Regions from separate parts of the Neobacillus sp. PS2-9 genome, predicted to be linked through region 1. Evidence: a T-box and tRNA genes for the amino acid it is inferred to sense, from the RefSeq annotation. Region 1 holds a T-box; the other regions hold tRNA genes.

The links. The T-box of region 1 lies ahead of ileS (isoleucine--tRNA ligase). A T-box ahead of a tRNA ligase gene usually reads a tRNA of that ligase, here a tRNA-Ile.
Region 2: it encodes a tRNA-Ile, which carries the amino acid that the T-box ahead of ileS (isoleucine--tRNA ligase) is inferred to sense. The anticodon was not compared.
Region 3: it encodes a tRNA-Ile, which carries the amino acid that the T-box ahead of ileS (isoleucine--tRNA ligase) is inferred to sense. The anticodon was not compared.

Annotation. Positions count from the first base shown of each region.
Region 1 is NZ_CP133269.1:3,637,584-3,644,929, forward strand. Features, by position in the region: gene ileS (isoleucine--tRNA ligase) at 1-1,836, opposite strand, end outside; T-box leader at 1,912-2,150, opposite strand; gene RCG25_RS18245 (DivIVA domain-containing protein) at 2,199-2,714, opposite strand; gene RCG25_RS18250 (YlmH family RNA-binding protein) at 2,800-3,573, opposite strand; gene RCG25_RS18255 (YggT family protein) at 3,602-3,865, opposite strand; gene RCG25_RS18260 (cell division protein SepF) at 3,871-4,326, opposite strand; gene RCG25_RS18265 (YggS family pyridoxal phosphate-dependent enzyme) at 4,338-5,015, opposite strand; gene pgeF (peptidoglycan editing factor PgeF) at 5,012-5,842, opposite strand; gene RCG25_RS18275 (YlmC/YmxH family sporulation protein) at 5,912-6,181, opposite strand; gene sigG (RNA polymerase sporulation sigma factor SigG) at 6,278-7,057, opposite strand; gene sigE (RNA polymerase sporulation sigma factor SigE) at 7,218-7,346, opposite strand, start outside.
Region 2 is NZ_CP133269.1:1,252,256-1,259,601, reverse strand. Features, by position in the region: gene RCG25_RS06210 (glucose-1-phosphate adenylyltransferase) at 1-376, opposite strand, end outside; gene glgB (1,4-alpha-glucan branching protein GlgB) at 318-2,267, opposite strand; tRNA gene RCG25_RS06200 (tRNA-Glu) at 3,189-3,260, opposite strand; tRNA gene RCG25_RS06195 (tRNA-Ser) at 3,276-3,366, opposite strand; tRNA gene RCG25_RS06190 (tRNA-Asn) at 3,370-3,444, opposite strand; tRNA gene RCG25_RS06185 (tRNA-Ile) at 3,453-3,529, opposite strand; tRNA gene RCG25_RS06180 (tRNA-Gly) at 3,536-3,609, opposite strand; tRNA gene RCG25_RS06175 (tRNA-His) at 3,618-3,693, opposite strand; tRNA gene RCG25_RS06170 (tRNA-Phe) at 3,721-3,796, opposite strand; tRNA gene RCG25_RS06165 (tRNA-Asp) at 3,803-3,879, opposite strand; tRNA gene RCG25_RS06160 (tRNA-Met) at 3,883-3,956, opposite strand; tRNA gene RCG25_RS06155 (tRNA-Ser) at 4,125-4,217, opposite strand; tRNA gene RCG25_RS06150 (tRNA-Ile) at 4,237-4,313, opposite strand; tRNA gene RCG25_RS06145 (tRNA-Met) at 4,332-4,408, opposite strand; tRNA gene RCG25_RS06140 (tRNA-Ala) at 4,430-4,502, opposite strand; tRNA gene RCG25_RS06135 (tRNA-Pro) at 4,519-4,595, opposite strand; tRNA gene RCG25_RS06130 (tRNA-Arg) at 4,602-4,675, opposite strand; tRNA gene RCG25_RS06125 (tRNA-Leu) at 4,698-4,786, opposite strand; tRNA gene RCG25_RS06120 (tRNA-Gly) at 4,792-4,866, opposite strand; tRNA gene RCG25_RS06115 (tRNA-Leu) at 4,879-4,963, opposite strand; tRNA gene RCG25_RS06110 (tRNA-Lys) at 4,978-5,053, opposite strand; tRNA gene RCG25_RS06105 (tRNA-Thr) at 5,062-5,134, opposite strand; tRNA gene RCG25_RS06100 (tRNA-Val) at 5,153-5,228, opposite strand; rRNA gene rrf (5S ribosomal RNA) at 5,237-5,353, opposite strand; rRNA gene RCG25_RS06090 (23S ribosomal RNA) at 5,484-7,346, opposite strand, start outside.
Region 3 is NZ_CP133269.1:4,737,871-4,745,216, forward strand. Features, by position in the region: gene RCG25_RS23685 (SDR family oxidoreductase) at 91-738, opposite strand; gene RCG25_RS23690 (MarR family winged helix-turn-helix transcriptional regulator) at 807-1,241, opposite strand; gene RCG25_RS23695 (zinc-binding dehydrogenase) at 1,394-2,374, shown strand; partial or broken gene RCG25_RS23700 (NAD(P)/FAD-dependent oxidoreductase) at 2,548-3,773, opposite strand; gene RCG25_RS23705 (VOC family protein) at 3,901-4,698, opposite strand; gene RCG25_RS23710 (hypothetical protein) at 4,825-5,013, shown strand; tRNA gene RCG25_RS23715 (tRNA-Ile) at 5,079-5,152, opposite strand; tRNA gene RCG25_RS23720 (tRNA-Gly) at 5,158-5,231, opposite strand; tRNA gene RCG25_RS23725 (tRNA-Asp) at 5,260-5,336, opposite strand; tRNA gene RCG25_RS23730 (tRNA-Met) at 5,340-5,413, opposite strand; tRNA gene RCG25_RS23735 (tRNA-Ser) at 5,581-5,673, opposite strand; tRNA gene RCG25_RS23740 (tRNA-Met) at 5,683-5,759, opposite strand; tRNA gene RCG25_RS23745 (tRNA-Ala) at 5,781-5,853, opposite strand; tRNA gene RCG25_RS23750 (tRNA-Pro) at 5,876-5,952, opposite strand; tRNA gene RCG25_RS23755 (tRNA-Arg) at 5,959-6,032, opposite strand; tRNA gene RCG25_RS23760 (tRNA-Thr) at 6,052-6,127, opposite strand; tRNA gene RCG25_RS23765 (tRNA-Val) at 6,149-6,224, opposite strand; tRNA gene RCG25_RS23770 (tRNA-Glu) at 6,230-6,304, opposite strand; rRNA gene rrf (5S ribosomal RNA) at 6,347-6,463, opposite strand; rRNA gene RCG25_RS23780 (23S ribosomal RNA) at 6,544-7,346, opposite strand, start outside.

The sequences.
Region 1 (7,346 bases):
TCCTAACTGATTCATAACCTTCGCAGGTACAACCACATTACCTATTGATTTACTCATTTTTCTACCTTCACCATCAAGCGCGAAACCATGGCTCAAGACTCCTTTATATGGAGCTTTGCCAGATACAGCAACTGCAGTGGATAGGGATGAGTTAAACCAGCCACGGTATTGGTCAGATCCTTCTAAATAAAGATCTGCTGGGCGGACTAAATCTTCTCTTTCTAGAAGAACCGCTTGATGGGAAGAACCAGAATCAAACCAAACATCCATAATATCAGTTTCTTTAGTAAAGATTCCATTTGGACTTCCTGGGTGAGTAAAGCCTTCCGGAAGTAATTCTTTAGCTTCTTTTTCGAACCAAATATTAGATCCATGTGCGCGGAATAATTCAGATACATGATTAATCGTTTCGTCAGTAATAATCTCTTCACCATTTTCTGCATAGAAAACTGGAATTGGTACACCCCAAACGCGCTGACGAGAAATACACCAGTCACCACGGTCACGAACCATATTAAACAGTCGTGTCTCGCCCCAAGCAGGAACCCATTTCGTTTCCTTAACTGCTTCTAACAAATCTTCACGGAAGTCTTTAATAGAAGCGAACCATTGGGCAGTAGCACGGAAAATTACTGGCTTCTTTGTTCTCCAATCATGTGGATACGAGTGAGTGATAAATGATAATTTCAACAGTGCACCTGCTTCTTCTAAAGCCTGTGCAATCGGCTTATTAGCAGTATCATAAAATAAGCCTTCGAAACCCGGTGCCTCACTTGTCATCACACCTTTGTCATCTACTGGACAAAGAACGTCTAATCCATATTTCTGACCAACATAAAAGTCATCTTCCCCATGTCCAGGAGCGGTATGAACACAGCCAGTACCTGCATCAGTGGTTACGTGTTCACCCAACATCACTAACGAATCACGGTCATATAATGGGTGTGCTGCGACAATATATTCTAATTCAGCACCCTTCACTTTTTGAACAACTGTAGTATCTTCCCAGCCGATTTCTTTTGTTACTGCTTCTAAAAGTGCTTCAGCAACGAGGTACTTACTTCCATTTGCAGATACAATCACATAGGTTAGGTCAGGATGAACAGAAATCCCAAGATTCGCTGGAATCGTCCATGGTGTAGTGGTCCAAATGATGATTTGCGTATCAGTATCAAGTACACCCTTGCCGTCCTTTACCTTAAAACCAACATAAATGGAAGCTGAACGTTTGTCTTGATATTCAATTTCCGCTTCAGCTAAGGCTGATTCACTAGATGGTGACCAATAAACTGGCTTTTTTCCTTTGTAAATATAGCCTTTTTTCGCCATTTCACCAAATACTTTAATTTGTTGTGCTTCGTATTCAGGTTTTAAAGTAATATATGGATTTTCCCAATCACCACGAACACCAAGACGCTTAAATTGTGTACGCTGATTATCAACCTGCTCAAGTGCATATTTGGTACATAGCTGACGGAATTCTGCTACCGTCATTTCCTTCCGCTTTACACCTTTATTTGTTAATGCCTGCTCAATTGGAAGGCCATGTGTATCCCAACCAGGTACGTAAGGAGCATGAAATCCGCTCATTGATTTATAACGAACAATCATATCTTTTAGAATTTTATTTAGTGCATGGCCCATATGAATATCGCCGTTAGCATATGGAGGTCCATCATGTAATACAAACATTGGACGGCCGTTTGTCCGTTCCTGCACTTTCTGATAAATCTTCATTTCTTCCCATTTAGCCTGAATCTCAGGCTCTCTTTGGGGAAGATTGCCCCGCATCGGAAACTCAGTTTGCGGCATTAATAACGTATCTTTATATTCCATTTTTTCTTCCTCCTGATATCCTCTTCATATAACAGAATAGCCAATAGACAAATAAAAAAAACCCTCTCATCCCAAAATAGGGACGAGAAGGTTTTTATTCCCGCGGTACCACCCTGATAGATAATACCGGTACGTACTATCCTCTTAAGCATTCGTAACGTGAATAACACGCCTGAGCCTACTGCCCAACTAAAGGGGTTCGGTCCGGAACTCAAGGGTGATCTTCCAATTTTTCAGCCTTATCGGGCTTACACCATCCCCGACTCGCTATCTAAGCCAATGAAAAATTGTACTGTCCCTGTCATCGTCATTGCCAATCTATACAACTATCTAAAAATTATATGCTAAAAAATCCGAATTCGTCAAGTTAATGAATCTTCTTCTTGATGAATTTTTAATTCTGTTGCATCTACTTCATACTCTAATAAATGATCCCAATCATCCGTATTCAACATATCAAGCTGTGCCTCAATCAACATTTTAAAACGCGTACGGAAAACCTTTGATTGTTTCTTTAAATCCTCAATTTCAAGCGCAATTTTTCTAGCTTTAGAAAGGGACTCATTGACAATTCGATCCGCATTTTTTTCAGCCTCTTTAATGATTAGCTTTGCTTCTTTTTGAGCATTGCGCTTAACTTCTTCACCCGCTTCTTGGGCAATAACAATAGACTTGTTTAGGGTATCTTCTATGTTCACAAAATGGCCAAGACGGTCTTTCATTTCATTTAAACGTTCTTCCATTTCCTTTTTCTCTCTTAGGACTAATTCATAATCCTTAATGACCTGATCAAGAAATTCATTTACTTCATCTTCGTCATATCCGCGAAACCCTTTATTAAACTCTTTATTATGAATATCTAACGGCGTTAACGGCATTGATGCCACCTCCATACAATCTGTACATCTATATGTATTAGCAAATATTCGACATGTTTTTCGAAATTCCTGCTTTAAAATTGAATTATTTTTGCTTTCCGACAATCATTCGCCATTTATCTTTTTTGGTCTTTCCCTCAATCCTGATAATTTTCGACCTACCATATCCACGGACTGAAATCATATCACCTTCTTCACATTCGAAGGAAGGATTTTCAGTAAGTGTCCAATTCACCTTTACAAGCCCTTGTTGTATAAAGGTTTGCGATTTTTGCCTTGATAGATGATAAATACCAGAAATAACCGTATCCAGTCTCAAAGAAGATACAGTTAGATCATTTTCTTCCCATAACTTATCCGCTGAAATCTGATTGTCGATAGCTGTTTCAACTAATCTTACTCCAGCCTTGCCAATAGATTCAATATTAGTTTGAATATACGTACTTATTTCCTTCGCAGCAAAAAATTGAACCTGGCCATCCTTCATGAGAATGTCTCCAAATTTCCCCCGCTTAAGTCCTAAAGACATAAGTGTCCCCAAGACCTGCCTGTGTTCAAGAGTGACAAACTTGGTTGGATAATGGACCTCAAAAAGGGTTATTTGAAAATCCTCTTCCATAACGGTCAAGTAATCTGGGTAGATGAATGCTCTTTTCCGCTCACCTTCAAGACTTCCACCAAAAAGCTGAACCTTCACATCATTATTTTCACCAATTAAAAGCTTAAGAATATGTTGTTCCCTCGGGTCAAGGAAATCGGTCAGCTTAGGGGAGTACTGTGATTCGACCTGGTCTTTCCAATGTAATACTTGGTCAATAAAGTCCCGTTCTTCTGGTCGAAAATGTTGATAAATGTTCATTTATTAAAACACAACCTAGTATCAAAATTTAAACAAGCCACAGATAAACACTATGTAGCCCCTTGGTAGCAAAGTTTAGAACTAGAAATGCAACGATTGGAGAAATATCCATCATACCAATTGGTGGGATAATTTTCCTAAAGGGTTCAAGATAGGGTTCACAAATTCTCGCTAATATTCGTCCTATACTTGTCTCTCTTGCATTTGGAAACCAAGACATTAAGATGTAAATGATTAATGCCCATGAATAGAGTTGAATTATTTGTTGTAAAAGACCAAAAACTACTGCCATTTACATTACCACCTCGCACTTTGGTTATCTGGGTCCTGTATAAGATCAGAAATATTCCCTGAAACTTCTACATTATCAGGTGTACATAAAAAAATACTCAAGCCAATTTTTTGGATGTCCCCACCAATGGCGTATACAACTCCACTTAGAAAATCAATAATTTGTCGGCCCTGTTCATTATCAATCCGCTGTAAATTGACTACAACAGCACGTCTACTTTTTAAATGGTCAGCAATTTCAGTGGACTCAGAGTATGTACGTGGTTCCAATAAAATTACCTTAGATCCCTTTGTAGGAGTTACCGTTTTTTGAACACTTTGCAAGCTAACAACGTTTTGGGATTTAACAGGCTGTTGTTGCTTTTGCTTTTTAGGCTCCTCTTTTTCAACATACTCGTCATCGTTTTCATCATATCCGTCATCTAAAAAGAAAAATGTTTTAAGTTTTGATTTAATCGTCATTTTTTTCTCTCCTAACCTTCTTCACCGACAAGTGCTGTTCCAATTCTAATCATTGTTGCACCCTCTTCAATTGCTATCTGAAAATCATTAGACATTCCCATTGATAGCTCTGTACAAGGTGCAAAAGATAAATGTAAAGCTTGTACTTGATCGCGAAGTTCTCTTAGTTTGCGAAAACAATCACGAATAACATGTTCCTCTTTCGTGAATGGTGCCATTGTCATTAGACCTTCGACACTGATATTTTCATATGGACGAAGTGACTCAATAAAAACAATCGCTTCTTCTGAAGTTAGTCCGTGTTTAGACTCTTCCCCAGAAATATTTACCTGAACTAGACATTTTATTTTTTGTTTCGCTCTTTTGTTGATTTCTTCAGCTAGTGATAATCGGTCTAAAGAATGAATATACTCCAATTTATCAATTATGTTTTTAACTTTTCTCTTTTGTAAAGACCCTATAAAATGCCAGCTAGGCTTGTCCTTTATTACTTCCCATTTAGCAAGCAGGGCTTCATCACGGTTTTCACCTAGATGTTTCACACCTGCTTCCAGGGCCTCTTGCGCGCGTTCTATACTTACATATTTAGTTACTGCAATTAATTTCACATCATCAGGATTCCGGTTTCCTTTTATGCATGCCTCATTTATTTGCTGTTTAATTTGAATTAAATTATCTGCTACTCTCATAAACGATTTGCTGTCTCCTTCCAACCAATAAAGCTTAACATTCTGCCAGTTTTTCCTTGGTCACGGCGGTGAGAGAAAAACTCCTCTTGATTACAACTAGTGCAATATTTCGTAAGAAGAATATTTCTATCCGGAACTCCTGAAGTCAAAAGGATTTGCCTGTTTACTTCGCGTAAATCTAAGGAAAACTGCCCTTCTGACACTAAATTATAGGGTAAACTTTCCCTGCCTTCTAGTGTATTTTCTACTAGCTTAATAATTCGTTCATCTACAATATAACATTTTTCACAAATAGATGGGCCTATTGCAACAAAAATCTGATCAGGCTTGACCCCTTCGTTACCCCAAGCTGTAATCATCTCTTTAGCAATTTGGCCAACTGTCCCTTTCCAACCAGCGTGAGCGGTGCCAATCATCCTCTGTTCAGGCGCAATAAAAAAAAGAGGGACACAGTCAGCAAAGCAAAGAGTTAACAGAATGCCCTCTTCATTTGTATAAAAACCATCCGTGCCTTTAAACGAATGTTCATAGGAATTGGAGCCCCTACCACGGTCAGCTTTAGAAATACTCCTAATAATAATGTCATGTGTTTGTTCCGCACCCACCCAATTGTCTAGAGGAACCTCTAATTGTTCAGCTACTATATGTCTATTTTTGCATACATCGTTAACAACATCACCCACATGAAAGCCAAGGTTGAGCGATTCGAAATAGCTTTCGCTCGTTCCCCCGAGTTTTGTTGTAAAACCTACATTCAGTCCAGGAAATTGTTGAATCCAGTTATCAATTGTTAAATAGGATTGATTTTTTAAAACAAAGGGTTCCATTACAATACCTCAAATGTTTTTCTTTAGTTTACCATGAAAAGAAAAATTGGTCACCGCAAAACCATAAGGTCAAACCTCTGTTTCTTCCGCTATCTTCCCTTCTATTCCTTTATATCTAACCAAAATAACGTCCTGACCAATTTTAATAATATTTCTCCATGGAATAACAATATCTTCATCTTTCCCAAAAAAGCCAAGTACCCTTCCACTGCCGGAAATCACAACAGCTTCAATTTTACCGGTCGTTAGATTAATCTCAATATCACCAATATTACCAAGCCTTTTACCATCTGATACATTTACAACATCTTTTATCTGGAATTCGGAAATCTTGAACACATACACCACTCCCAGTTTTATTACTATAAAGAATATATGTGTACATGGAAGATTTTATTTTAAAAAGCAAAAATAAAGCTGCCCCTTAGGACAGCTTTAACTTTGAATATTCTTATTCATTTGTCGAATGGCAGCTTTCTCTAAACGTGAAACCTGCGCTTGGGAGATCCCTATTTCATCAGCAACTTCCATTTGCGTTTTTCCCTGAAAAAAACGCTTTCGTAAAATTAGTTTTTCACGTTCGTTTAAACGGCGCATACCTTCTTTTAAAGCTATTTCTTCAATCCAATGAATATCTTTATTTTTTTCATCGCTTAACTGGTCCATTACATAAATTGGATCGCCGCCATCATTATATATTGGCTCAAACAAGGATACTGGATCTTGAATAGCATCCAAGGCGAATACGATTTCTTCATGTGGTACTTCTAAGACCTTTGCGATTTCTTCAGCAGTTGGTTCACGTGAGGTTTCGCTCATTAATCGTTCCCTAACCTGAAGTGCCTTATAGGCAATGTCTCTTAAGGAACGAGATACACGAATTGGGTTATTATCACGTAAGTACCTTCGTATTTCACCAATAATCATTGGTACGGCATAAGTGGAAAACTTTACATTTTGACCTAAATCAAAGTTATCAATTGATTTCATTAGTCCAATACAGCCAACCTGAAACAAGTCGTCAACAAACTCGCCACGGTTATTAAACCGTTGAATAACACTTAATACGAGCCGTAAGTTTCCGTTAACAAGCTTTTCTCTGGCGCTAATATCGCCCTCTTGCATTTGCTTGAAGAGTATTCTCATTTCTTCGTTCTTTAACACAGGAAGTTTAGATGTATCTACACCGCAAATTTCAACCTTATTTCGAGTCAATCCTTTTCCCTCCTCACAGGAGCTGCTGTACAAAAAACAGTATCTCCTTGAGAAGGAAAAATATGCACATGTCCATGAGCTCGGACATGTGCATATTTGTCGAAAATTGCAATTTAAACAGGAAATTCTAGGGTTTTTTCAACTTAAAAATATTTTATTTTTAAACCATTTTATTGAATTCTTTTCTCAATCTTTTAATAATTCTCTTTTCCAACCGTGAGATGTAGGATTGTGAAATCCCTAGCATATCTGCAACATCTTTTTGGGTTTTTTCTTCACCGTTCGTTAG
Region 2 (7,346 bases), 2.4 Mb from region 1:
AGAGGATTAATACATATTCCGGCTGATATTGCTTCAAATAATTTAAGTTTTGATAGATGGCACTTGCAGTACCTGTATACCACTTTACTTCTGAAGACTCACTGTAGGGTGGTAAAACAGTAACTCCGCCATCTTTACGATCGAGGTCCCATGCACTGCCAATTCCAATATAAGAATTTAACAGCAAGGGTTGGTATTGAGTAAGAACACCGACCGTATCTATCCCAGAATTAGCACAGTTGCTTAGCGTAAAATCTATAATTCGGTATTTACCACCAAATGGTACCGCTGGCTTTGCTAAATCCTTTGTTAGTGAATTAAGTCTGCTCCCTTTCCCTCCTGCTAATAACATGGCTACGCACTTTTTCTTTGCCATTTCCTTTTCGCTCCTTCCGTTTTTTAACCGGTCTAATTATTTGAAAACCGAATGCGGGAATGCTGATGTTAATTGAGTATGTTTGACCATGGAATGGTTCTTCTAACGCGAAAATGGTCTTTTTGTTAACCATTCCCGTTCCACCGTATTCTTTTTGATCACTAGTAAAGATTTCTCGATACTCTCCTGGTAGAGGGACACCGACTTTATACACCGGGTATCTAGCACCAGTAAAGTTGCAAATAATGATTAAATGATCCTCTTCTTTTTTACCCTTTCGAATAAAGGAAAAGATTGATTGATGACTGTTATTCGCATCAATCCATTGAAACCCTTCGTGTAGATGATCCAGTTCATAAAGGGCTTTTGATCGCTTATACACCTTTGTAAGCACCTTGACATAGTCATTTAAGCTCCGGTGCATGTCATAGTCCATTAAGTGCCAATCAAGTTGTTCTTTATCTTTCCATTCGGCAAACTGCCCAAATTCAAATCCCATAAATAAAAGTTTTTTTCCTGGGTGGGCAAACATATAGCCGAGGAGAAGCCTTAATTGAGCAAATTTCTCCCAATATTCACCTGGCATCTTATCTAGTAACGATTTCTTCCCATGAACCACTTCATCATGCGAAAAGGGGAGCATAAAGTTTTCTGAAAAAGCATATAAAAGTGAAAAAGTGACTTTTGAATGGGCCTGCTGCCTTGAATATGGAGGGGTTTCCATATATTCCAGCATGTCATTCATCCAACCCATATTCCATTTGTAATCAAATCCAAGACCGCCATAATGAACGGGTGCTGTAACTTGTGGAAAATCAGTTGAATCCTCACCGATCATTAAAAAATGTGGATCGTATTCATGAATTTCTTGATTTAATTTCTTTAAAAAATTTATTCCAAATGGATTCTCACTCTTACCGTTTGAAGCATTCGGCCAATAAATGATATTTGCCACCGCATCCATTCGGAAACCATCAATATGGAAATATTCCATCCAATACCGAGCATTTGAGATGAGGAAACTTTGTACTTCTCCCTTACCAAGGTCAAAGTTTGCTGTACCCCATACAAGATTTTCTCTATCGCATTCATGCATATAAGAATAGATATGAGTACCATCAAAGCGATAAAGTCCGTGAGCATCTTTACAAAAATGTCCTGGTACCCAATCAAGAATGACACCAATACCATGTTGATGACATTGGTCTACAAAATGTCGAAAGTCATCTGGTGTTCCATACCTTGAAGTGACTGAGAAATAACCTGTACCTTGATAACCCCAAGAGTCGTCGAGCGGGTGCTCGACAATCGGCAACAGCTCTATATGAGTAAAGCCATGCTCTATAACGTATGGTATTAGCTCTGAAGCTAGTTCTTGATAAGTTAAGTATTCATTGTTGGCTTTCTTCTTCCAGGAACCCATATGGACCTCATAAATGATGGCTGGTTCAGATAGGAAGTTCTTTTTTCCTCTACGATTCATCCAATGATTATCTTGCCACTTATAGTTATTTAGTGAATAAACGATCGAAGCCGTCATTGGTCTTATTTCAGAATAAAACGCGAATGGATCTGCCTTTAACAGTCTTTCTCCTGTTTGTGAGAAAATTTCATACTTATAAAGTCTTCCTGTCATGTCTTGCTTCAAGATTAGAATCCAAACGCCTTCATTGTTAACCCTTTGTAATTCATACCCTTCACCATTCCAGTTGTTAAAATCCCCTGCAAGTCTTACCTGATGGGCATTAGGGGCCCATACGCAAAAGCGGGTGTATACCTGATCGGAATTCTTGAAGATATGAGCGCCAAAGAGCTGATGACTTTGAAAGAAGTTTCCTTCATGAAATAAGTGCAGCTGATAATCTGTAGGAAATAACGTGTTCACTGTCATGGCTATCCTCATCCCCATTGAAAATATGTATTACAAAGACCAATTATAATTCCAATTGGGTGATATGCCTTCAAAAACTTTTTTATCTTTTCTGACAATTGGTGCTGAAAACCGCTATAAAGAGGCAGTTTTCAGCAATATTCAACACCAAACGACAAATAATCCATCGTGAATCGACAGGAATCTTTAAAGTTTTTTTGATTTTTTTTATAAAAAACCTTTAAAAAAATTATTTGATTTATATCACTTTAAAGGAATGAATTTTCAGAAAATCCAGTGTTATGTAAGCGTTAACAATTTTTATTCGGGATAAAAATCCACTAAATTGTTATTTTATTATAATATTTTTACGTGTTATTAAGTGAGTGATTGTTAAAATAGATTAAAGGGACCTTTTAGCTAGTGCGTGAGGAAATAGTCACGAAATGGAAAGATGGACTTTTAAAGCTGCTCTTGTAAAATCTGGGGGATCTATACGTTGTGCGATAATGTCTAGAATGTAGCAATTGGTAATGGACATGTTGTCTACGTTACCCTAATGGTTTTTTGGGCTTTGTTCGGTCACGTAAAGGTGTCTACGTGACCCATATGATTTTTTTCCTCTGCGCTCGGTCACGTAGGAACGGTCTACGTTACCCATATGATTTTTTTTCGCTGTGTTCGGTCACGTAGGAACGGTCTACGTTACCCATATGATTTTTTTTCGCTGTGTTCGGTCACGTAGGAACGGTCTACGTTACCCATATGGCTGGTTGACGTTATGTTCGGTCACGTAGGAGACATATACGTTACCCATATGGTCTTCTACGCTGTAATCGTTACCGTAAAAAATCCATCTTAAACAATCAATAATCATAATCCAGCTTCTTCTAAAAAAGAACACAAAAAAACTGATGACAATGTATCATCAGTTTTTTTGTATGACCCCTACGGGATTCGAACCCGTGTTACCGCCGTGAAAGGGCGGTGTCTTAACCGCTTGACCAAGGGGCCGATAATTAAATTATATGGCAGAGAAGAAGGGATTCGAACCCTCGCGCCGGTTACCCGACCTACACCCTTAGCAGGGGCGCCCCTTGAGCCACTTGGGTACTTCTCTACATGGCTCCGCAGGTAGGACTCGAACCTACGACCGATCGGTTAACAGCCGATAGCTCTACCACTGAGCTACTGCGGAATAATATATGGTGGGCCTAAATGGACTCGAACCATCGACCTCACGCTTATCAGGCGTGCGCTCTAACCAGCTGAGCTATAGGCCCATAATATGGAGCGGGTGATGGGAATCGAACCCACTACATCAGCTTGGAAGGCTGAGGTTTTACCAGTAAACTACACCCGCAAAATAAATGGGGCGACTGATGGGAATCGAACCCACGAATGCCTGAACCACAATCAGGTGCGTTAACCACTTCGCCACAATCGCCACAATAAAAACACTATTAAATTAAAATGGTGGCTCAGGACGGAATCGAACCGCCGACACAAGGATTTTCAGTCCTTTGCTCTACCGACTGAGCTACTGAGCCAACAAATGGCGGTCTGGACGGGACTCGAACCCGCGACCTCCTGCGTGACAGGCAGGCATTCTAACCAACTGAACTACCAGACCATATTGCGGGGACAGGATTTGAACCTGCGACCTTCGGGTTATGAGCCCGACGAGCTACCAGACTGCTCCACCCCGCGACGGTAAAAAATATTTAATTTAGAGCATGAGCCATGTTTTAAGACCGCACCGATTTCGGAAAGTCTATTCAAGCAGCGGCTCAATCGTTGCGCTGTAGATAACTCGAGAAGCATATTCGAACGTGCTCCACCCCGCGACGGTAAAAATTAAGTTTTTAAAAAATAATATGGAGGAGGAAGAGGGATTCGAACCCCCGCGCGGTATGACCCGCCTGTCGGTTTTCAAGACCGATCCCTTCAGCCAAACTTGGGTATTCCTCCGTGTTAACGATTAAATTAATGGTGGACCTTGTAGGACTCGAACCTACGACCGGACGGTTATGAGCCGTCTGCTCTAACCAGCTGAGCTAAAGGTCCAAGATCTATAAATATATCTGGTAGCGGCGGAGGGGATCGAACCCCCGACCTTACGGGTATGAACCGTACGCTCTAGCCAGCTGAGCTACACCGCCAAATATACAATTTAATTAAGGTGGAGCCTAGCGGGATCGAACCGCTGACCTCCTGCGTGCAAAGCAGGCGCTCTCCCAGCTGAGCTAAGGCCCCATAATTATAGTAAGGATGGTCGGGAAGACAGGATTCGAACCTGCGACCCCTTGGTCCCAAACCAAGTGCTCTACCAAGCTGAGCTACTTCCCGTTAAAGTGCGCCCTGAGAGATTCGAACTCCCGACCTTTTGATTCGTAGTCAAACACTCTATCCAGCTGAGCTAAGGGCGCATATTAGTTTAATAAACTTAAGTGGTGCCGAGGACCGGAATCGAACCGGTACGGTAGTCACCTACCGCAGGATTTTAAGTCCTGTGCGTCTGCCAGTTCCGCCACCCCGGCACATCTGGAGCGGAAGACGGGATTCGAACCCGCGACCCCCACCTTGGCAAGGTGGTGTTCTACCACTGAACTACTTCCGCATATGATTTAAATGGTGCGGGTGAAGGGAGTCGAACCCCCACGCCTTGCGGCGCCAGATCCTAAGTCTGGTGCGTCTGCCAATTCCGCCACACCCGCATATTCATTTAAAATGGTGAGCCATGAAGGACTCGAACCTTCGACCCTCTGATTAAAAGTCAGATGCTCTACCAACTGAGCTAATGGCTCGAAAAAGGTGCCGGCGAGAGGACTTGAACCCCCAACCTACTGATTACAAGTCAGTTGCTCTACCAATTGAGCTACCCCGGCATAGGTATAAAATAAATATGGTGGAGGATGACGGGATCGAACCGCCGACCCTCTGCTTGTAAGGCAGATGCTCTCCCAGCTGAGCTAATCCTCCATATTACAGCCTGGCAATGTCCTACTCTCACAGGGACTTTCGTCCCAACTACCATCGGCGCTGAGAAGCTTAACTTCCGTGTTCGGTATGGGAACGGGTGTGACCTTCTCGCCATAATTACCAGACCATTTATTCGACACTATTTTATTATAATGTCTTTTTCATATTTTGCAAGAGGAAATTTTAACTTTTTCATTCCCTCAAAACTAGATAATGCAGAAGAAGTTTTTGTAAACTACGAGTTCGCTTTAAAAATTGGTTAAGTCCTCGAACGATTAGTATCAGTCAGCTCCACATGTTACCACGCTTCCACCTCTGACCTATCAACCTGATCATCTTTCAGGGTTCTTACTAGCTTGACGCTATGGGAAATCTCATCTTGAGGGGGGCTTCATGCTTAGATGCTTTCAGCACTTATCCCGTCCGCACATAGCTACCCAGCGATGCCTTTGGCAAGACAACTGGTACACCAGCGGTGCGTCCATCCCGGTCCTCTCGTACTAAGGACAGCTCCTCTCAAATTTCCTGCGCCCACGACGGATAGGGACCGAACTGTCTCACGACGTTCTGAACCCAGCTCGCGTACCGCTTTAATGGGCGAACAGCCCAACCCTTGGGACCGACTACAGCCCCAGGATGCGATGAGCCGACATCGAGGTGCCAAACCTCCCCGTCGATGTGGACTCTTGGGGGAGATAAGCCTGTTATCCCCGGGGTAGCTTTTATCCGTTGAGCGATGGCCCTTCCATGCGGAACCACCGGATCACTAAGCCCGACTTTCGTCCCTGCTCGACTTGTAGGTCTCGCAGTCAAGCTCCCTTGTGCCTTTACACTCTACGAATGATTTCCAACCATTCTGAGGGAACCTTTGGGCGCCTCCGTTACTCTTTAGGAGGCGACCGCCCCAGTCAAACTGCCCACCTGACACTGTCTCCCACCCCGATAAGGGGTGCGGGTTAGAATTTCAATACAGCCAGGGTAGTATCCCACCGACGCCTCCACCGAAGCTAGCGCTCCGGTTTCTCAGGCTCCTACCTATCCTGTACAAGCTGTACCAAAATTCAATATCAGGCTACAGTAAAGCTCCACGGGGTCTTTCCGTCCTGTCGCGGGTAACCTGCATCTTCACAGGTACTATAATTTCACCGAGTCTCTCGTTGAGACAGTGCCCAGATCGTTACGCCTTTCGTGCGGGTCGGAACTTACCCGACAAGGAATTTCGCTACCTTAGGACCGTTATAGTTACGGCCGCCGTTTACTGGGGCTTCGATTCAGAGCTTCGCTTTTAAGGCTAACCCCTCCTCTTAACCTTCCAGCACCGGGCAGGCGTCAGCCCCTATACTTCGCCTTGCGGCTTCGCAGAGACCTGTGTTTTTGCTAAACAGTCGCCTGGGCCTATTCACTGCGGCTCTTCGAGGCTATTCACCTCAAAAAGCACCCCTTCTCCCGAAGTTACGGGGTCATTTTGCCGAGTTCCTTAACGAGAGTTCTCTCGCTCACCTTAGGATTCTCTCCTCGCCTACCTGTGTCGGTTTGCGGTACAGGCACCTTTTATCTCGCTAGAGGCTTTTCTTGGCAGTGTGGAATCAGGAACTTCGGTACTAAATTTCCCTCGCTATCACAGCTCAGCCTTCACGGAAAGCGGATTTTCCTACTTTCCAGCCTAACTGCTTAGACGCGCATATCCAACAGCGCGCTTACCCTATCCTCCTGCGTCCCCCATCACTCAAACGATAAAGAGGTGGTACAGGAATATCAACCTGTTGTCCATCGCCTACGCCTTTCGGCCTCGGCTTAGGTCCCGACTAACCCTGAGCGGACGAGCCTTCCTCAGGAAACCTTAGGCATACGGTGGATGAGATTCTCACTCATCTTTCGCTACTCATACCGGCATTCTCACTTCTAAGCGCTCCACCAGTCCTTACGGTCTAGCTTCAACGCCCTTAGAACGCTCTCCTACCACTGACATCTAAGATGTCAATCCACAGCTTCGGTGTTACGTTTAGCCCCGGTACATTTTCGGCGCAGAGTCACTCGACCAGTGAGCTATTACGCACTCTTTAAATGGTGGCTGCTTCTAAGCCAACATCCTGGTTGTCTAAGCAACTCCACATCCTT
Region 3 (7,346 bases), 1.1 Mb from region 1:
CGTTATCATCCGAATAATTTAGTTTGTCTTTCTTTACAATGTTTTAGTTAGCAGTATGTTTGTATATACAAATGAATGGTTAAAAAAATATTACTTTTCTTCAAAAATTACTTCCACTTCTTTTTTTGTTTCATACATGCTATAAAAAGTATCTGCAATATTTTCAGGTGAGTAGTACGTTCCTTCTTTAACAAACCCTTTAATTGTTAGAGTTCCGACATAAACACCTTTGACACTTAATTCTTGATGTAAGCTATGTGCTAAGCTGCGAATGCCTGCTTTGCCAATCGCTAAGGATGCATAATCAGCAAATGGATGAATCGCCAACCCTCCGCCAGTTAAAAGGATCGTTCCGTTTTCAAGGTAAGGAAGGACTTCTTTTACACTTGAAAGGGCCCCAGCCACATTGATTTTAAAATCTTTAACTAAGTCATCTATGCTTAATGTTGTCGGCTTACCTAGTCTAACTGCTGCCGCGTTGTATAATAGAACATCAATTTTTCCGTAAACTTTAATCACTGAGTCTATTGCTGCTTTTAAAGATACTTCTGATGAAACATCCCCCGGAAAGACATTTGCCGTAATTCCTTCAGCTCGTAGCTCTTCTTCGTACTTCTGTAAAGCATCTATACGTCGTGATACAAGGGCAATTTTAAAGCCTTCCTTGCCGAATTTCTTTGCAGTACTTAAGCTAATTCCAGGCCCTGCACCGACAATCAACAATACTTTTTCTTTCATAAAATGGCCTCCATATTCAAGTTTCTAAACCAGCTATATTTGTATATGCAAATCATAGGGCAAAAAAATTATAGTTCTTTTTCTAACTTATTGCTTGCTTCATGAAGCATCTTGCTTAAATCCATACTGAATTCTCGTCCTAAAATGTCGGAATAACCCAAGAACAATTCTTTTAATGAAACACGGAATTGATGGTATACTTTTTCTCCTTCATCTGTTAAAGAGATATGCGTTTGTTTTCCATCCATTTTTCGTGTAACCAGCTTAAGTTTTTCTAGTTTATCTATAAACCGCGTACTGGTCGAAGGAGCAATGGAAAGCTTATGGCATAAATCTTTTTGATTGATCTCGGGATGGAATTTTACAATCATAATCATGTATAAATAAGAAGGTGCAAGTTCCCCGAAATCGAACGTCTTCTCTGCCAATTTTGAAATATTACGAGCAAAACGGCTTGCTGTAAAATATAAACAATGAATTAATATTTGTTCTTCTTCATTCATTATTGCTCAGTCCCTCTTTTCATTTGCATATACAAATTAACATGGATTATCATTTTAGTCAACTAAGAAAAGTTCAGTTTTCTTGTGACAGTATATATTATTAACTATGTTGGAAAAATTAGATTAACAATTTTTAACAAAGGATGATCTTGATGAAAGCATTGCTTATACATGAAAAAGGTCTTTGGAAAGAGATGAAGGTAGAAGAAATAGTTATTCCGAAACCAAGTGCAGGTGAGTTATTGATTGAGGTTCATGCAGTAGGACTCAATCCGGTTGATTATAAAACGGCAACAGGCGGTAATCCAAATTGGACATACCCTCATATTCTAGGATTAGATGTTGCTGGGGTAGTTGCAGAAGTAGGCGAAGGTGTAACTAGTTGGGCAAAAGGCGATCGAGTAGTCTATCATGGTGACCTGACGAAAAAAGGCGGATTTGCTGAATACGCAGTGACAACTGCTCATACCGTTTCACGGATTCCAGATCAAGTAACATTCGAAGATGCTGCGGCTTTGCCGACAGCCGGATATACTGCTTATCAATCCTTATTCCGTAAGCTTCCAATGAACCACATTGATACCCTTCTGATTCACGGCGGTGCTGGTGGTGTAGGTGGTTTTGCAGTTCAATTAGCGAAGTGGGCCGGTAAAACAGTTATCTCAACGGCTTCTCGCCATAATCACGAGTATGTGCAATCACTTGGTGCGGACTATGTTATCGATTATCGGGAAGAAGATGTGAAGGCGCAGGTAATGGAAGTCACCAATGGCCGTGGGGTAGATGCCGTTATTGATGCAGTTAGCCGTCAAAGTGCCACCGATTCATTGGAAATGCTCGCCTTTTTAGGACATATCGTTCATATTTCTGGTGCCCCTGATTACACACAGGTGAAGCCTTTTACCAAAGCAATTTCTTTTCATGAGATTGCGCTTGGACCTGCCCATCAATCCGGTGATCGAAAGGCACAAGAGGATTTAGGAGTGATGGGGAACGAAATGCTGGCATTATTGGCAGAAGGAAAAATTTCTTCTATGTTAAAAGAAGTAGTCACACTTGAACAAGTACCTGAAGCACTATCCCGTCTCTCCGAACGACATGTGAAGGGGAAGATTGTAGCGAAAATAAAGTAAGAAGCTGAGTTAGGCGAACAGTTGTATTCTGTTCGCCTTTAAAATTTGTGGTGTTAAATTGGATTCGCTGATAAACAGCCTGAATTCGCCGATAAACCTATGAAATTCGCCGATATGGTGTAATTTTACACTAACTATCACAGAGAAACTAACCTAAAACTACGAAAAAACAGCTATTTTTTATTAAATGCAGCCGCAGATCGACTCTGATGATACAGACTCATAGCAGAATGGGCCCCTTTTGCTATAACATCTCTCAAAATTTTTGCCATTCCCCCGCTGTATACAAGTCCATTATCTCCATTGCAAATACAAAATAACAATTGGGGAACTCATCATATTGCCCAATCATAGGCAAGCCATCATGTGTCCCACCGTAAAAGGCTCCTAAATAGTATTCTGGATATACCTCGATAGTAGGAAAAAGTTTGTTAAACTCCTCAATTAACTTATCTTTCTTATGCATAATCTTAGAATCGCGATCATCAGCATAGGTGGTATTGTCATCTAATCCACCAATAATCACTCGGTTATCTCCCGTCGTTCGCATATAAATATAGGGGCGTGCTGTCTCCCAAATAAGAGTTTGCTTATACCAATCTGTAAAGCTCTCTACCTGATTAGTAACAACTGCAAACGAGCTTGATATAACCGCATTTTTATCTTTCATAAATTCCAATCCCTCGTATCCTGCAGCAATAATGACGTGTCGCGCCTTTATGGAATAGCCATTTTCAGTAAAAAAGGTGGCACCATCTTTTTGAAATTGTTTCCCATTGATTCTTGTTTTCTCAAAGATCCGAACTCCCTTTTTCTGAGCTTCTAAAAGGAGTCCATGATTATACTTAAGTGGATTAATTTCACCATCATGATATAAATATAGAGCCGCTTCTTTTTTGAAGGGGTAGCGTTCACTAATCTGCCTCTCTGTTAGGTAATCCACTTTAAATTTATGTTTTTGCAAGTAATAGAACTCTTTATTAAGTTTATCTATCCCTGCCCGATCACTCGCATAATAGAGACTATCCCTCCTATAAAATTCAGGGTCCATATCCATCCTTTGAGACGTTCGTTCTATATCATTAATCGCTTCTTCGCACAGCTTTGTATGATGAATTGCAGTTTCCTCTCCAAAGGTATTTACTAATTCAAATAGCATTTTATCTCCCAAATACTGAATAAGAGCCGTATTTACACTTGTACTTCCCGTACCAATAATACGTTTATCGACCACTACAACATCTAGGTCTGTCTCACTTAGATAGTAGGCACATTGCGCCCCAGAACTTCCGCCTCCTATGATAAGAACATCGCAGCATATGTCTTCCTCTAAAACAGGATATGTAGTGGTATTTGGTAAGGTTGTTTCCCAATAAAACTTTCCACTTTGTAAGTCCATTTAGACACTCCTTCAAATTCAACTCGAATGCTTGTAGTATCTCCTGTGAAAAAGTAAACCATCCTTTGAAAAAAGGACATACAAAAAAGGCAAACCATACTAGTTTACCTTCTACACTCCCTCTAGGTTATTGCACCCTCCATACTCCACCGAACATCTCAAACATACCAGTCTGACTTGTTCCCTCAAGATTTAATAGGAAAGGAGTCTCTCCTTTTTCCTCTAATACCTTTTTGGCTGGTCCCTCTCCAAGTGGTGTACAGAACAATAGACTTGTGCCTGAAAGGTCTAGTTTTTGGCATCTAGCATTCATGGCAGCATCAATAAATTCCTCACACGGCTGAAGCTTTAATAATTCCCCCCACTTGGTTATGGTATTTTCTAAGTTATGAACCACAAAGCCTACACTTTTAAAAGCTGGGTTACCTATTAATTCTTGCTCTTTTAAATCTAAAAACCTCTCTTCATCAGACTTTTCCCATTCGATGAAAAATGGCATGGTAAGTTCATTGGGGTTATTTTCTAAAAATAAAAGTGACCACTTAATTATTTGCCCATCAACTCGAACCCGTTCACCAGGGAATGGACCATACACTGTACGTCCCTCTGCTTTGAGCTTTGTAGCTAATTGTTGAATCTCTCTTGTTCGAATCGCTATTTTAGCAGGACCCTCATGCCCTTGTTTTGAGAGTTTCTCCACAATTTCTGTAATCAATCGATTATTTCTTTGTTTCACCGCAATTGATAAATCTTCAATTCCTAAAAATTCAATATAGCTTAACCCAAAATAGGATAAAGAGTTATAGGTTCCCCACCATTGATGATGACCCCCATTAATCGCATGAATTCCTTTCTCGTATAAAGGTACTAGTGCCTCCTCTGGCTTTTTTAGAAATACCACTAAGTGATCGAAGGAAAATGACATCTGGAATAGCTCCTTTCTTCTTAATTAAAATTGAGCTGTTGAATAGGCAATTGGAATGTGGCTTGCATAAGATACGCTAATAACAAATATGATTAAAATAAGAATCCTAAAAAAGGGGTCGGTTGAATGAATATTTTCAATAAAATTGCTTTATTTTTTGTCATATTATACTCTGTTACCATTATCGTAAATACCTATTTAGGAGAAACTGAACGGGTACAGTCCAATGTTATTTACTTTTTAATGAATGGGTTTGCTTACATTGTATCAGCATTAGAAGTGGAAAGAGAAAAGGAACTACTCGAGGCAGCTTAAAATTTGAATTGAAATAAACACAAAAAAAGCGACTGCTTAATAGCAATCGCTTTTTCCTTTTCTAGTGGGCCTAAATGGACTCGAACCATCGACCTCACGCTTATCAGGCGTGCGCTCTAACCAGCTGAGCTATAGGCCCCTAAATGGAGCGGGTGATGGGAATCGAACCCACTACATCAGCTTGGAAGGCTGAGGTTTTACCAGTAAACTACACCCGCATATTTAGATTTAATATATCTAGAAAAATGGCGGTCTGGACGGGACTCGAACCCGCGACCTCCTGCGTGACAGGCAGGCATTCTAACCAACTGAACTACCAGACCATATTGCGGGGACAGGATTTGAACCTGCGACCTTCGGGTTATGAGCCCGACGAGCTACCGGACTGCTCCACCCCGCGACAATAAAAATATTACATTTTGTGCATACCCTTAGTTTGAAGACCGCCCCGATTTCGGAAAGCATATTCAAGCTGTGGCTCAATCGTTGCGCTGTAGATCATTCGAAGAAGCTTATTCGAACGTGCTCCACCCCGCGACAATAGAATATTGTTTTGTAAAAATATAATGGAGGAGGAAGAGGGATTCGAACCCCCGCGCGGTATGACCCGCCTGTCGGTTTTCAAGACCGATCCCTTCAGCCAAACTTGGGTATTCCTCCGTACATATATGGTAGCGGCGGAGGGGATCGAACCCCCGACCTTACGGGTATGAACCGTACGCTCTAGCCAGCTGAGCTACACCGCCAAATATAAAATTTAATTAAGGTGGAGCCTAGCGGGATCGAACCGCTGACCTCCTGCGTGCAAGGCAGGCGCTCTCCCAGCTGAGCTAAGGCCCCAAAATTATTAAATAGTTAGGACTGGTCGGGAAGACAGGATTCGAACCTGCGACCCCTTGGTCCCAAACCAAGTGCTCTACCAAGCTGAGCTACTTCCCGTTAAAGTGCGCCCTGAGAGATTCGAACTCCCGACCTTTTGATTCGTAGTCAAACACTCTATCCAGCTGAGCTAAGGGCGCGAATAAATGAAAAGTAAAGTGGTGCCGGCGAGAGGACTTGAACCCCCAACCTACTGATTACAAGTCAGTTGCTCTACCAATTGAGCTACCCCGGCATGTATTTTAAGAAAAATATATGGTGGAGGATGACGGGATCGAACCGCCGACCCTCTGCTTGTAAGGCAGATGCTCTCCCAGCTGAGCTAATCCTCCAATAATGGTGACCCCTACGGGATTCGAACCCGTGTTACCGCCGTGAAAGGGCGGTGTCTTAACCGCTTGACCAAGGGGCCACTTTAAATCTTGACGCCTTAATCGCCAAAAAATAAAGTTTAGCCTGGCAACGTCCTACTCTCACAGGGACTTTCGTCCCAACTACCATCGGCGCTGAGAAGCTTAACTTCCGTGTTCGGTATGGGAACGGGTGTGACCTTCTCGCTATTGCTACCAGACTATTTACTTTGAGGTATCGTTCCCTCAAAACTAGATAATGTAGAAGAAGTGTTTGTAAACTACGAGTTCGCTTTAAAAATTGGTTAAGTCCTCGAACGATTAGTATCAGTCAGCTCCACATGTTACCACGCTTCCACCTCTGACCTATCAACCTGATCATCTTTCAGGGTTCTTACTAGCTTGACGCTATGGGAAATCTCATCTTGAGGGGGGCTTCATGCTTAGATGCTTTCAGCACTTATCCCGTCCGCACATAGCTACCCAGCGATGCCTTTGGCAAGACAACTGGTACACCAGCGGTGCGTCCATCCCGGTCCTCTCGTACTAAGGACAGCTCCTCTCAAATTTCCTGCGCCCACGACGGATAGGGACCGAACTGTCTCACGACGTTCTGAACCCAGCTCGCGTACCGCTTTAATGGGCGAACAGCCCAACCCTTGGGACCGACTACAGCCCCAGGATGCGATGAGCCGACATCGAGGTGCCAAACCTCCCCGTCGATGTGGACTCTTGGGGAGATAAGCCTGTTATCCCCGGGGTAGCTTTTATCCGTTGAGCGATGGCCCTTCCATGCGGAACCACCGGATCACTAAGCCCGACTTTCGTCCCTGCTCGACTTGTAGGTCTCGCAGTCAAGCTCCCTTGTGCCTTTACACTCTACGAATGATTTCCAACCATTCTGAGGGAACCTTTGGGCGCCTCCGTTACTCTTTAGGAGGCGACCGCCCCAGTCAAACTGCCCACCTGACACTGTCTCCCACCCCGATAAGGGGTGCGGGTTAGAATTTCAATACAGCCAGGGTAGTATCCCACCGACGCCTCCACCGAAGCTAGCGCTCCGGTTTCTCAGGCTCCTACCTATCCTGTACAAGCTGTACCAAA